Regions from separate parts of the Enterobacter dykesii genome, predicted to be linked through region 2. Evidence: predicted binding sites of a transcription regulator. Region 2 holds the regulator's gene; each other region holds the start of a gene.
What was found. The regulator CRP, encoded in region 2, controls carbon source genes, mostly activating them, when cyclic AMP is high. The targets are predictions, from matches to a motif close to ATGTGANNNNNNTCACAT.

Region 1: the regulator CRP is predicted to act here: its motif matches at 3,229-3,246, upstream of serC (3-phosphoserine/phosphohydroxythreonine transaminase).
Region 3: the regulator CRP is predicted to act here: its motif matches at 1,663-1,680, upstream of msrB (peptide-methionine (R)-S-oxide reductase MsrB).

The regions. Positions count from the first base shown of each region.
Region 1 is NZ_CP126604.1:1,481,935-1,486,377, forward strand. It holds gene focA (formate transporter FocA) at 1-196, opposite strand, end outside; gene ycaO (30S ribosomal protein S12 methylthiotransferase accessory factor YcaO) at 603-2,363, opposite strand; gene F0320_RS06970 (DUF421 domain-containing protein) at 2,491-3,183, shown strand; gene serC (3-phosphoserine/phosphohydroxythreonine transaminase) at 3,346-4,434, shown strand.
Region 2 is NZ_CP126604.1:4,143,537-4,147,979, reverse strand. It holds gene argD (bifunctional acetylornithine/succinyldiaminopimelate transaminase) at 1-672, shown strand, start outside; gene F0320_RS19880 (YccS/YhfK family putative transporter) at 669-2,756, opposite strand; gene crp (cAMP-activated global transcriptional regulator CRP) at 2,814-3,446, opposite strand; gene F0320_RS19870 (OsmC family protein) at 3,758-4,162, shown strand; gene F0320_RS19865 (phosphoribulokinase) at 4,229-4,443, opposite strand, start outside.
Region 3 is NZ_CP126604.1:1,769,212-1,773,654, reverse strand. It holds gene ansA (asparaginase) at 1-115, shown strand, start outside; gene pncA (bifunctional nicotinamidase/pyrazinamidase) at 125-766, shown strand; gene F0320_RS08450 (YeaC family protein) at 812-1,075, opposite strand; gene msrB (peptide-methionine (R)-S-oxide reductase MsrB) at 1,132-1,545, opposite strand; gene gapA (glyceraldehyde-3-phosphate dehydrogenase) at 1,886-2,881, shown strand; gene F0320_RS08435 (D-hexose-6-phosphate mutarotase) at 2,955-3,839, shown strand; gene F0320_RS08430 (MipA/OmpV family protein) at 3,918-4,443, opposite strand, start outside.

The DNA.
Region 1 (4,443 bases), 1.9 Mb from region 2:
TGCCGAAAGGCATTCCGGCAGTACCGGTGGTGGCGGTGATGTAGAAGACGAAAGCGATAGAGATGAACACACCAGCCGTGATCGCCAGATAGAACGTCTTCATCGGGTGTTTCGTTGCTTTATAGACACCCGCTTCTTCGGCAACTTTGGCCATCGCAGCAGGGAGTAAAAGATCAAAAGGGTTGTCAGCTTTCACACTAACTCTCTCTTTATTAAGTCGGCGACGAGATACTAACAAAGCATTATAGAAGAGAAATTGATATAGATCATATCTCGCCTGGCTTATAGGCCCGCAGTGTGTATGGTTTTACAGCAAATGCGGAGTAAGTATTTGATTATCCGTATAAAAATAAATTTTAAAAGTTATGAAAAGAGTTGAATTTTTTCGTTCAGCCACCTCTGACACAGTTAATTAATATGGAGTATTTACCATAAAAAGTAACAGTAAAGCCCAGGTAAATATTATTATATTTACCCATGTTTAACTTTATTATTACAATCAACAGTCATTGCCGAAGAAAATAAAAAACGGGGCAATGAAATTGCCCCGTAATATAGCCCAGACGATTGAATACGCCTACTGCTGGTAATGTTATCTGCGCTTATTTTGACCAGTAAGCGGCTTTAGCTTTCTGCAGCTTTTCGTAGGCCTTCAGCAGCGACTGATGCGCCGGGAAGGCTTTCAGATCGCTATCAACAGCCTGCAGGCCATAGAACGGCTCTTCGCCGCTCAGGGCTGCGCTGGCTGCTTCTACGGCCTCAGCTCCGTACATCCGCACGAAAGCATTCAGGTATTGCAGCGGCTCGCGATCGTCTTCCTGTGCCAGCAGCAGCAGGGTTTGCAGGCAGCGGTAATAATTGGTGCGCTCGGCAGAGAAGACCGACTGGTTGAATTCCATGGTCCACTCGGTCCAGGCCAGAGCCTGATCCAAATCGCCACCCGCCAGGGCCAGCATCGCTTTCAGCTCACCGATACGCAGGGTATACCAGCCGTTGTCTTTACCGGTCGCCAGGCCCAGCAGTTCGCGTACTCGGGTAAAGTCGTCGTGGCCTTCTTCGTCCAGCTGGGCGATCAGGTTCAGATAATCTTCTTTCTCCCACTCGCTGCCCGGCAGAGCCAGCAGCGTTTCGCGCAGGTGCGCGCCCATGCTGTTATTCGCCAGCCACAGATCTTCAGCCGGGTAGATGTCGGACATGCCCGGAACGATAATGCGGCACGCGTAGACGCCAAGGTGTTCGTAGTCGGCAATGTAGACTTCCTGATCTTCGGCGTTGAAGATAGCCATCAGCGTGGCGAACTCTTCTTCCGTGGTACCGGCAAAGCTCCAGTCCACGAACGGATAGTCGGCGTCCTGCTTGAACATATCCCAGGAAATTAAACCGCTGGAGTCGATGAAGTGGGTTTCAAGGTTGGTATGCTCGGCCACTTCTTCATCGTCAAACGTTGGCGGAGTGAAGACGTCGAGATCTTTCAGGCTACGGCCCTGCAGCAGCTCGGTAACGGTACGCTCCAGCGCCACGCCGAAGTCAGGGTGTGCGCCGAAGGAGGCGAAGCAGGTGCCGTTGGCCGGGTTAAACAGCACCACGCAGATAACCGGATACTTGCCGCCCAGCGAGCCGTCGTAGGCAAAGATTGGGAAACCTTCTGCTTCCAGCTTAGCGATGGACTCCACAACGCCCGGGTAGCGCGCCAGCACGTCTGCCGGAATTTCAGGCAGGCTGATGGATTCGGCGATGATGCGGTTTTTAATGTGGCGTTCAAAGACCTCGGACAGACCCTGCACGCGCGCTTCATTGCGGGTGTTACCGGCGGACATACCGTTGGATACATACAGGTTGCCGACGATGTTCATCGGAATATACACGGTCTGCTCGTCAGACTGACGGGTGAACGGCAGGGCGCAGATCCCACGGTCTTCATTGCCAGACTGCAGATCGATCAGCATGCTGGCCGTCAGTTCGTTTTCCGGATCGTAGAAAGCACGCAGGCGCGCGTCGAGAATACCTTCCGGCAGCTCGTCATCTTCGGTCAGCGGGAACCATTTTTCATTCGGATAGTGAACGAACGGGCCGTTAGCAATAGTTTCGCCCAGCCAGAAGTCAGCGAAGAAATAGTTGGTGGACAGACGCTCAAAATACTCACCCAGCGCAGAGGCCAGTGCCGCTTTTTTTGTCGCGCCTTTACCGTTGGTAAAGCACAGGGCACAGTCTTTATCGCGAATATGCACTGACCAGACATGAGGCACCGGATTGAGCCAGGAGGCTTCTTCGATGTTAAAACCCAGGTCGGTCAGTTTCTGCTGGAAGCGAGCGATGGAATCTTCCAGAGCGGCGTCTTTGCCGGGGATAAACGTTTGAGTCATGGCGTTCACTTTTATCGTACGTAAAGCGCGCAATGATACGGGTTTTGCGTGACGGGTGCTATCTTCGGCGAAAATAAAAGGCTGGGCTATGCTTAGTGGCAGTAACTGACTGTTAAGGCATAAAAAAATGAAAGCATTTGATCTCCAGCGGATGGCGTTTGATAAAGTTCCTCCTGAATTTCTGGGCGAAGTGGCGCTGCGCAGCCTGTATACCTTCGTCCTCGTCTTCCTGTTTCTTAAAATCACCGGCCGCCGCGGCGTGCGGCAGATGTCGCTCTTTGAGGTGTTGATCATCCTGACGCTGGGGTCTGCCGCGGGGGACGTCGCCTTTTATGACGACGTGCCGATGGTGCCGGTGTTTATCGTTTTTGTCTCACTGGCGCTACTTTACCGTCTTGTCATGTGGCTGATGTCGAAAAGCGAAAAGCTGGAAGATCTGCTTGAAGGCAAGCCGGTCGTTATCGTCGAGGACGGACAGCTGGCCTGGGAAAATGTACAAAGCGCCAATATGACCGAGTTTGAGTTCTTTATGGAGCTACGCCTGAACAGCGTTGAACAGCTCGGGCAGGTGCGTCTGGCGATCATGGAAACCAACGGGCAGATCAGCGTTTATTACTATTCAGACGACGAGGTAAAACCGGGACTGTGTATCCTGCCGGATATGCTGATCGAGCGTTTCAGAACGGTACCTGAATCAGGCGAGTATGCTTGCGTAAGATGTAGCCATGTCGTCGCGATGCAGCCGGGGGATCGCCAATTATGCCCCCGCTGTGCAAATCCGGAATGGACGAAGGTTAGCCGGGCCAAACGTATCACCTGACAGCCATTTTGTCGGTTTTGACTTAGCGAGGCGGCAGATTGTTTTGTGTGACGCGGGGCACATTTCACGGGTCATAAGTTTTAGACATTGCGGCGCGTGTCACTGAATGATAAAACCGATATCCACAGTTATAACTTATGGCTTTTAGCGTGGTGAGGGGAAATGGCTCAAGTCTTTAATTTCAGTTCAGGTCCGGCAATGTTACCGGCAGACGTGCTTAAACAGGCTCAACAGGAACTTTGTGACTGGAACGGTCTCGGTACGTCGGTGATGGAAATCAGCCACCGTGGTAAAGAGTTTATTCAGGTGGCGGAAGAGGCAGAAAAGGATTTTCGCGATCTGCTGAATATTCCCTCGAATTACAAAGTATTGTTCTGTCACGGCGGTGGACGCGGCCAGTTTGCAGGCGTTCCGCTGAATATTCTCGGTGATAAAACGACGGCTGACTACGTTGATGCGGGTTACTGGGCGTCAAGCGCCGTTAAGGAAGCACATAAATACTGCACGCCGAATGTTATCGACGCCAAAGTGACCGTTGACGGTCTGCGCGCCGTGAAGCCAATGAGCGAGTGGCAGCTTTCCGATAATGCAGCGTATCTGCACTACTGCCCGAACGAAACCATTGACGGGATTGCCATCGACGAGACGCCAAACTTCGGTAGCGATGTCGTGGTTGCCGCCGACTTCTCCTCCACCATTCTGTCTGCGCCAATTGATGTCAGCCGCTACGGCGTTATCTATGCGGGCGCGCAGAAAAATATCGGCCCGGCCGGTTTGACTATCGTCGTCGTGCGTGAAGACCTGCTGGGTAAAGCGCATAAATCCTGCCCGTCGATTCTTGATTACACCGTGCTGAACGATAACGATTCGATGTTCAACACCCCACCAACGTTTGCCTGGTATCTCTCCGGCCTGGTCTTCAAATGGCTGAAGCAAAACGGCGGCGTGGCGCAGATGGACAAGGTGAATCAGCAGAAAGCTGAACTGCTGTACGGCGTAATCGACAAGAGCGATTTCTACCGCAACGATGTGGCGAAAGCGAACCGTTCCCGCATGAACGTGCCGTTCCAGCTGGCGGACAGCAGCCTGGATAAAGTGTTCCTGGAAGAGTCCTTCGCGGCAGGCCTGCATGCGCTCAAAGGTCACCGTGTCGTTGGCGGCATGCGTGCCTCCATCTATAACGCGATGCCGCTGGAAGGCGTTAAAGCCCTGACGGATTTCATGATCGACTTCGAACGTCGTCACGGTTAATTTGCTGTT
Region 2 (4,443 bases):
GACGACCACACCTGCGCGGTGGTGGTCGAGCCGATTCAGGGGGAAGGCGGCGTGACCGCGGCAACCCTGGAATTCCTGAAAGGGCTGCGCGCGCTGTGCGACGAACATCAGGCGCTGCTGGTCTTTGATGAAGTGCAGTGCGGGATGGGGCGTACCGGCGATCTGTTCGCGTATATGCACTACGGCGTAACGCCGGATATTCTGACCAGCGCCAAAGCGCTTGGCGGTGGTTTCCCGGTGAGCGCGGTCCTGACGACGCAGGAGATCGCCTCCGCGTTCCACGTCGGTTCTCACGGTTCCACCTACGGCGGTAACCCGCTGGCGAGCGCCGTGGCGGGTGCCGCATTCGACATCATCAACACGCCAGAGGTGTTGAACAGCGTTAGCGCGAAGCGCGAGCTGTTCGTAAAACACCTGCAGAAGATTGATGAGCAGTACGACGTGTTCAGCGAGATCCGTGGGATGGGGCTGCTGATTGGCGCCGAGCTGAAGCCGCAGTACAAAGGCCGCGCGCGTGATTTCCTGCACGCCGCCGCGCACGAAGGTGTGATGGTGCTCAACGCCGGACCGGACGTGATGCGCTTTGCGCCGTCGCTGGTGGTAGAAGACAAAGACATCGAAGACGGGTTAACCCGCTTTGCCGCCGCGGTCGCGAAGATCGTTAAAGGCTAATACTCGGTTCGCTTTAACCTGCGGGTTAGCCAAATCCCGTGATGCGGACGCTGACGCCATGCCACCGACGAAATGGTGTGCATGGTGTTCAGATGCCCCAGAATGCGCTGCAAATGCTGCTCCAGGGTGCTCATTGGCCCGTGGGTCAACGTCTCCGGCGCTTCCAGAATGTTTGAGTCACCCGACTCGCCCGGCGCGTCATACTCCAGACGCTGCTGACACCTCTGCAACGCAATTTCACACGACTGCAAATAGCGCTGCGCCAGATCCGGCGTCAGCATCGTGTGCTCGCGCGCCAGCGTGGTCATGGCGTTAATGTGCTCGACGATAAACTGGCTGTGCGTCACCCAGAGCTTCATGTCTGCCAGATAGTGCGAGTTAAAGCCTGGCTCCTGCATCGCCTGGTTGAGCGAGTTAAACAGGGCGTTGTGCGCCTGGTTGACCTTCATCCGCTGATAGGCCAGCGGGGAGGGCTGCGGGTCGTCGCTCAGGATCAGGCGAATAGCCTGCTGGTCGGCTTCCAGCGCGTCGTGGGCGTTTTGCCTCAGCAGCCCGCTCTGCCACTGCGGCCACAGCCAGACCATTCCGCCAAAGGCAATCAGGCACCCGATCAGGGTATCAATCAGCCTGGCGACAATAAACTGTTCGCCGTTCAGCGTAAGCAACTGCAGGGTGTATACCGCCGTCACCGTAAAGCCCACCATCGCCCAGCCGTAGTTTTTGCGGATAATCAGGTAGCTCACCAGCGTAATCGCCAGCATCCCTGCCAGGGTATAGCCTTCCGGCACGTGGAAGTGCAGCGTCACGCCCGCGATGATCAGCCCGGCCATCGTTCCGCCGGCCCGATGCAGAATACGCACCCGCGTGGCGCCGTAGCCGTTCTGGGTGACAAACAGCACGGTCATTAAGATCCAGTACGGTTTCGGCAGGTGCAGCGCCATGCCCATCAGGCTGGCGGTACTGAGCATCACGCTGATCCTTGCGGCGTTGCGCAGGGCGGACGATTTAAGAGAAAGATAGCTTTTGAGCGCGGGCAATAGCGGCAGCCGTTTCTGCTTATCCGCCATCAGGTCGCGGGGATAAAGCGGGCGCTGCGTGCGCAACACGCGGGCAATGCGGCTGAAGTGCCAGGCGGCAAACTGGCCGACTGGGTTATCGGGATGCTGGCGGGCGATTTTCTCCAGCGCGCCCAGCTGCTTGTCCATGTTAAAGCGCGTCGGGTAGCGGTGGTAGAGAATATCGTCGGCCAGCACGCGCAGACGTGCGGACACAGTTTGTGCGTTCCAGCGGATCACCGCTTCGGCGTGGCTGCGCTCGACCAGCTTTTGCACCTCCTGCGGGTGGTGAAGGCTTACGGAGATGTGCTCCTGTAGATCCAGCCCGACCTGGAAGGTGCGCAGCAGCCGCTTGTACTCGTGGTTCTTGTTGGCGGCGAGCATATGCAGCTGCTGATAGCACTGGCTTATGAGATCCACTACCTTCTGCTGGCGCGTCAGCAGCGGCGGTAAGGATTTTTCCGGATCGGTATGCTGGGTGAGCAGGGTGTATTTGGCTTCGCAGTAATCCGCAAGCTGCACATAGAGCAGGCTCAGGGATTCACGCAGCGGCTGCTCCCGCCACAGCCAGAACCAAAACCAGTTAAACAGCCCGTACCATAATGTCCCCAGGGCGTAGATCAGCAGCGGCTCCCACACCGGCATGTTCCCGGCGAGGCTCAGCGTGAAAATGGCCGCAATCAGCGAAGCGGGAAGCAGGCGGGCATGCAGCGAACTGATTTCCGCCGTGACGCCAAGGGTCATCGCCAGCACGGTCAGGATCAGCGGCAGCGGGATATCCCGGGCAAGCAGAAGCTGCACGGCGAGGCTACACCCGGCAAACAGGCAGCCGCCGATAATCAGGCGTTTGAAAAAGCGCTTATGCGGCGTGTCAAGACCGGCAATATTGCAGCAGGCGGGCACGAGGGAGAACAGCAGACCTTGCTGAAGATGTCCGAGGATCAGGCCTATGGCCACAGGAAGACACAACACCAGCGTTTGTCGCAGTGCGTAGTTAACTTCCGGGTGATAGATCAGCCTGCGCCACATGGGGAGTAGAGACAAAAACGGCGTGACACCTTGCGATGGCACGCCGTTTAAGCGGAATTAACGCGTTCCGTAGACCACGATGGTTTTACCGTGGGCGGAGATCAGGTTTTGATCTTCCAGCATTTTCAGGATACGGCCCACTGTTTCACGGGAGCAACCGACGATCTGACCAATTTCCTGACGGGTAATTTTTATTTGCATGCCGTCCGGGTGGGTCATGGCGTCTGGCTGTTTCGCCAGGTTCAGCAGGGTTTGCGCGATACGGCCGGTAACGTCCAGGAAGGCGAGGTTACCCACTTTCTCTGACGTCACCTGCAGACGGCGCGCCATCTGGGAAGAAAGACGCATCAGGATGTCAGGGTTAACCTGAATCAGCTGACGGAACTTCTTGTAAGAAATTTCAGCCACTTCACATGCTGTCTTTGCACGAACCCAGGCGCTACGTTCCTGGCCCTCTTCAAACAGGCCCAGTTCACCGATGAAATCGCCCTGGTTCAGATAAGAAAGGATCATCTCTTTCCCTTCTTCATCTTTGATCAGCACTGCCACCGAGCCTTTAACGATGTAATACAACGTTTCCGCTTTTTCACCCTGGTGAATCAGCGTGCTCTTCGATGGGTACTTATGAATGTGGCAATGAGACAAGAACCATTCGAGAGTCGGGTCTGTTTGCGGTTTGCCAAGCACCATGCGCTGTTATCCTCTGTTATAAGCTGTCACCAGAGTCATCAGATGCATCCGGACTCTGGGGTTGCAATCGAATTCTTACCCATACCCTGGGAAGTCGGCTACCGTAACGTTTCGCAGCCAGTAAAGTTTGATGTCCTCTGCATACATGTGTAACGTCAATGTATTACTGTAGCATCCTGAGTGTTTTAGCATAGCTTTCGCCGCGTGTCTCCTGGTGTCTCGCTTCAGCATGATGCAGGTCGCCTTCCATTGCGAGAAATGTAACGCACGCGTAATCTGTCACCAAAAATGCAACGTTGGAGTTAATGAATATGCAAGCGCGCGTGAAATGGGTTGAAGGTTTAACGTTCCTGGGCGAGTCCGCGTCAGGACACCAGATTTTGATGGACGGTAACTCCGGCGATAAAGCGCCAAGCCCAATGGAAATGGTGCTGATGGCGGCAGGCGGATGCAGCGCGATTGACGTAGTGTCGATTCTGCAAAAAGGTCGTCATGACGTGACGGATTGTGAGGTTAAACTCACGTCAGAACGTCGCGAAGAGGCGCCACGCCTGTTCACCCATATTAACCTGCACTTTGTGGTCACCGGTAAAGAGCTGAAAGACGCGGCGGTCTCGCGTGCGGTGGACCTGTCTGCGGAGAAGTACTGCTCTGTGGCGTTAATGCTGGAGAAAGCGGTAAAAATCACGCATTCGTATGAAGTGATCGAGGCGTGATTGATGGGGCATCGTGCGTGTTGATGCCCTCACCCTAACCCTCTCCTACAGGGAGAGGGAACATGCTCACGCGATCTGTTTCCCTTCCATCAGTCGCTCCACCAGCGGCGTCATGATGAGCTCCATCGCCAGCCCCATTTTTCCGCCCGGCACGACTAACGTATTCATGTGCGAAATAAACGAGCCCTGCAGCATTGCCAGCAGCCACGGGTAATCAATGCCTGCGAGATTGCGGAAATGGATCACCACAAAGCTCTCATCCAGCGACGGGATGCTTTTAG
Region 3 (4,443 bases), 2.2 Mb from region 2:
CGTTGAGGCAACGCTGACTAAACTTCACTATTTACTGAGTCAGGATTTGGACATTCAGTCCATTCGCAGCGCGATGATGCAAAACCTGCGCGGCGAGCTGACCCCGGACGAATAAGGAGTGCTCATGAAGCAACGCGCCCTGCTACTGGTCGATTTGCAAAATGATTTCTGTGCGGGCGGTGCGCTGGCCGTCGCCGAAGGTGATAGTACCGTTGACGTGGCCAACACGCTGATTGACTGGTGCAAAGCCCGCGGTGAAGCGGTTGTCGCAAGCCAGGATTGGCACCCGACGAACCACGGCAGCTTTGCCAGCCAGCACGACGTCGAGCCGTTCACTCAGGGGAAACTCGACGGGCTGGCGCAAACCTTCTGGCCGGATCACTGCGTACAGCAGACGGAAGGCGCGGAGCTGCATCCGCTCCTGAACCAGAAAGCCATCGACGCGGTGTTCCATAAAGGTGAAAACCCGGCTATCGACAGCTATAGCGCGTTTTTTGATAACGGGCATCGCCAGAAAACGGCGCTGGACGCGTGGTTACGTCACCATGAAATCACGGAGCTGATCGTGCTGGGCCTGGCGACGGATTACTGCGTGAAGTTTACCGTGCTGGACGCGCTCCAGTTGGGGTATACCGTCAGCGTCATCACCGACGGCTGCCGCGGAGTGAACATTCAACCGCAGGACAGCGCTCAGGCGTTTATGGATATGGCTGCGGAAGGCGCAACGCTGTATACGCTCGAAGACTGGCTGGAAACGCAGGCGTAGTCTTTTACACCCTCTCCCTGTGGGAGAGGGTATCAAGCTGCACCGTTATTGCATTTTCATCGTCGCAATCGGCTTCGGCGTGATGCCAAAATCTTCTTTCAGCTCGCGCTTGCTCTTCATCACCATCTGGCCCTGGGTGTCGATGGTCATATGCTGCGCGTCGGTGTTATGGCGCGCCTGCCACAGCATTACCAGCTGCAGGCTGTTCTCTTTTTGCTCCGGCGTCAGCGCAACGCCGTCGGGCCATTTTCCCAGTTCTACGGCGGTCACCAGACGCTGATAAATCTCCGGCGTCATGCCGCTAATCATGTCATCAATATTCACACTCGCGCCCTTTCAAAGGAATAATTTGCTGAATCGTTTTTTCAACCCTTAATCTGGTCACCGTTTTCATCATCGGTGAAGCTCATTGAGGCTGAATTTACGCAGAAACGCTCGCCGGTAGGCTGTGGGCCATCCGGGAAGACGTGCCCAAGGTGCGCATCGCAGTTGCCGCAGCGAATTTCCGTACGCACCATGCCGTGCGACGAGTCGGTCAGGTAGCGGATGGCCTCATCGCTCACCGGCTCGTAGAAACTCGGCCAGCCGCAGCCAGAATCAAATTTCGTTTGTGAATTGAACAGCGGGGCATCACAGACCAGACAGTGGTAGACGCCGTCCCGCTTGTTGTGCAGTAAACGCCCGGTGAACGGCGGTTCCGTTCCGTGATTCTGCGTCACGTAAAACTGCATTTCTGTGAGGTTTTTTTTCAAATCGTCAGGGTTACGTTGGTTCGACATATGCTTACATCTCGCTGTAGAAACAGACATCTTTTAACCCCGATTCTAACAAAACATTAACACCCTTGCGTGCACTTTTGTTCTAAACTTATGTGTCGCGAATAAGCGGTCAGGCAATTGTGATCACGTTCACATTTTTATCCTGCGAGGACTTTAAAATCCCGGCGCAGCCCCCATATGGGTGCAAGCTCAAAGGGAAAGTGAGGCGAGTCAGTCGCACAAACGTTAGTCACAGGATTGATTTGTCGCAATGATTGACACGATTCCGCTTGACGCTGCGTAAGGTTTTTGTAATTTTACAGGCAACCTTTTATTCACTAACAAATAGCTGGTGGAATATATGACTATCAAAGTAGGTATCAACGGTTTTGGCCGTATCGGCCGTATTGTTTTCCGTGCTGCTCAGAAACGTTCTGACATCGAAATCGTTGGTATCAACGATCTCCTGGACGCTGAATACATGGCGTACATGCTGAAGTACGACTCAACTCACGGTCGTTTCGACGGCACCGTTGAAGTGAAAGACGGCCACCTGGTTGTTAATGGCAAAACCATCCGCGTTACTGCTGAAAAAGACCCAGCTAACCTGAAATGGAACGAAATCGGTGTTGACGTTGTTGCTGAAGCAACCGGTATCTTCCTGACCGACGAAACTGCGCGTAAACACATCACCGCTGGTGCGAAGAAAGTTGTTCTGACTGGTCCTTCCAAAGACAACACCCCAATGTTCGTTCGTGGTGCAAACTTCGAAACTTACGCTGGCCAGGATATCGTGTCTAACGCATCCTGCACCACCAACTGCCTGGCACCGCTGGCTAAAGTTATCAACGACAACTTCGGCATCATCGAAGGTCTGATGACTACCGTTCACGCGACCACCGCTACTCAGAAAACCGTTGATGGCCCGTCTCACAAAGACTGGCGCGGCGGCCGTGGCGCGGCTCAGAACATCATCCCATCCTCTACCGGTGCGGCTAAAGCTGTAGGTAAAGTACTGCCAGAACTGAATGGCAAACTGACTGGTATGGCGTTCCGCGTTCCAACTCCTAACGTATCCGTTGTTGACCTGACCGTTCGTCTGGAAAAAGCTGCTTCTTATGAAGAAATTAAGAAAGCAATCAAAGCTGCTTCCGAAGGCGCAATGAAAGGCGTTCTGGGCTACACCGAAGACGACGTTGTATCTACCGATTTCAACGGCGAAATTTGCACTTCAGTATTCGATGCTAAAGCAGGTATCGCACTGAACGACAACTTTGTGAAACTGGTTTCCTGGTACGACAACGAAACTGGCTACTCTAACAAAGTACTGGACCTGATCGCTCACATCTCCAAATAAGTTGAGATGAGTGCTTGATCCAAAAAGGCGACTTCGGTCGCCTTTTTTTATTTATAAGACAGAGGATTGCTTAATGATTAATAAAATTTTTGCACTTCCGGTAGTCGAACAACTTACCCCTGTGCTCTCCCGCCGTCAGATTGACGGCGCTGATATCATCGTCGTTGACCACCCGCGCGTTAAGGCCTCCGTGGCGCTGAACGGCGCCCACCTGCTTTCCTGGAAACCGGAAGGCGAAGCTGAAGGCTTATGGCTGAGCGATGCGACCTCCTTCAAAAAAGGGGGAGCGATTCGCGGCGGCGTGCCGATCTGCTGGCCATGGTTCGGCCCGTCCGCCCAGCCGGGTTTGCCTTCTCACGGTTTTGCCCGTAACCAGCAGTGGACGTTAAAAGCGCATAATGAAGATGACAACGGCGCAGTGCTGACCTTTGAGCTGCAGGCTAATGATGAAACCCGCGCCCTCTGGCCGCACGATTTCACCCTGTACGCCCGATTTAAGCTGGGTAAAACCTGTGAAATCGAACTGGAAGCCCATGGCGAGTTCGAAACCACCTCTGCCCTGCACACCTATTTCAACGTGGGTGATATCAGCGCAGTGAAGGTGAGCGGCCTGGGCGATACCTATATCGACAAAGTGGATAACGCGAAAGAAGGCAAACTGAGCGACGGCGTTCAGGCATTCCCTGACCGTACTGACCGCGTTTACCTGCACCCGGAAGCGTGCAGCGTGATCCACGACGGCGCCCTCAACCGCGGCATTGAAGTGGTCCATCATCATCACAGCGACGTGGTGGGCTGGAACCCGGGCCCTGCCCTTTCCGCCAGCATGGCCGACATGACGGATGAAGGGTATAAAACGTTTGTCTGCGTGGAAACCGCCTGCGTGACCACCCCGCAGAAAGCGAGTGAAGAAAAACCGTCTCGTTTAGGGCAGACGATCCGCATTGTTAAGCGATAAATTCGCTGCACCACGCTAAAGCAAACGGGGCGCAAGCGCCCCGTTTTAATGCATCAATTGCACGATATTAGTGCGCAATCAGAACTTGTAGCTCACACCCACAGAGAAGATGCCTGCCCAGGACTTATCGACCATCGGGCTGTCCTTCACTTCATCGCTCAGACGCTCATAGCGACCGGTACCGTACACGCTCCAGTCGCCAAGGAAGTTGTAGGTCGCGGTCAGCTCCAGGTAAGGATCCCAGCCGTCATCTGCACTGTAGCTTTTCAGACCACTGCGACGGGACTCGTTTTTAGAGACGCCGTAGTAGTAGTCGTTGTAGTTCTCGCTGTTGTACTGCACACCGATACCCGGCGTCAGGGTGAGCCCACCGTTGGTGTAGCGGTACAACCATGCCAGATCCCAGATAAAACCGTTGCTGTTATCCAGCGTGTCACCCGCCAGGGCAGTACGCAGGAAACCATACTCGGTGTTATGTACATAGGAGAGTCCGGCCATCATGGTACTTTTACGCTTGTCGAGCTGGCGAAGCGCGTGGCTGTCGCTGTCACCCGGCTTGAAGTGCGTTGGGTCGTAGTAGGCCATGATGGAGAGCTTATCGGCC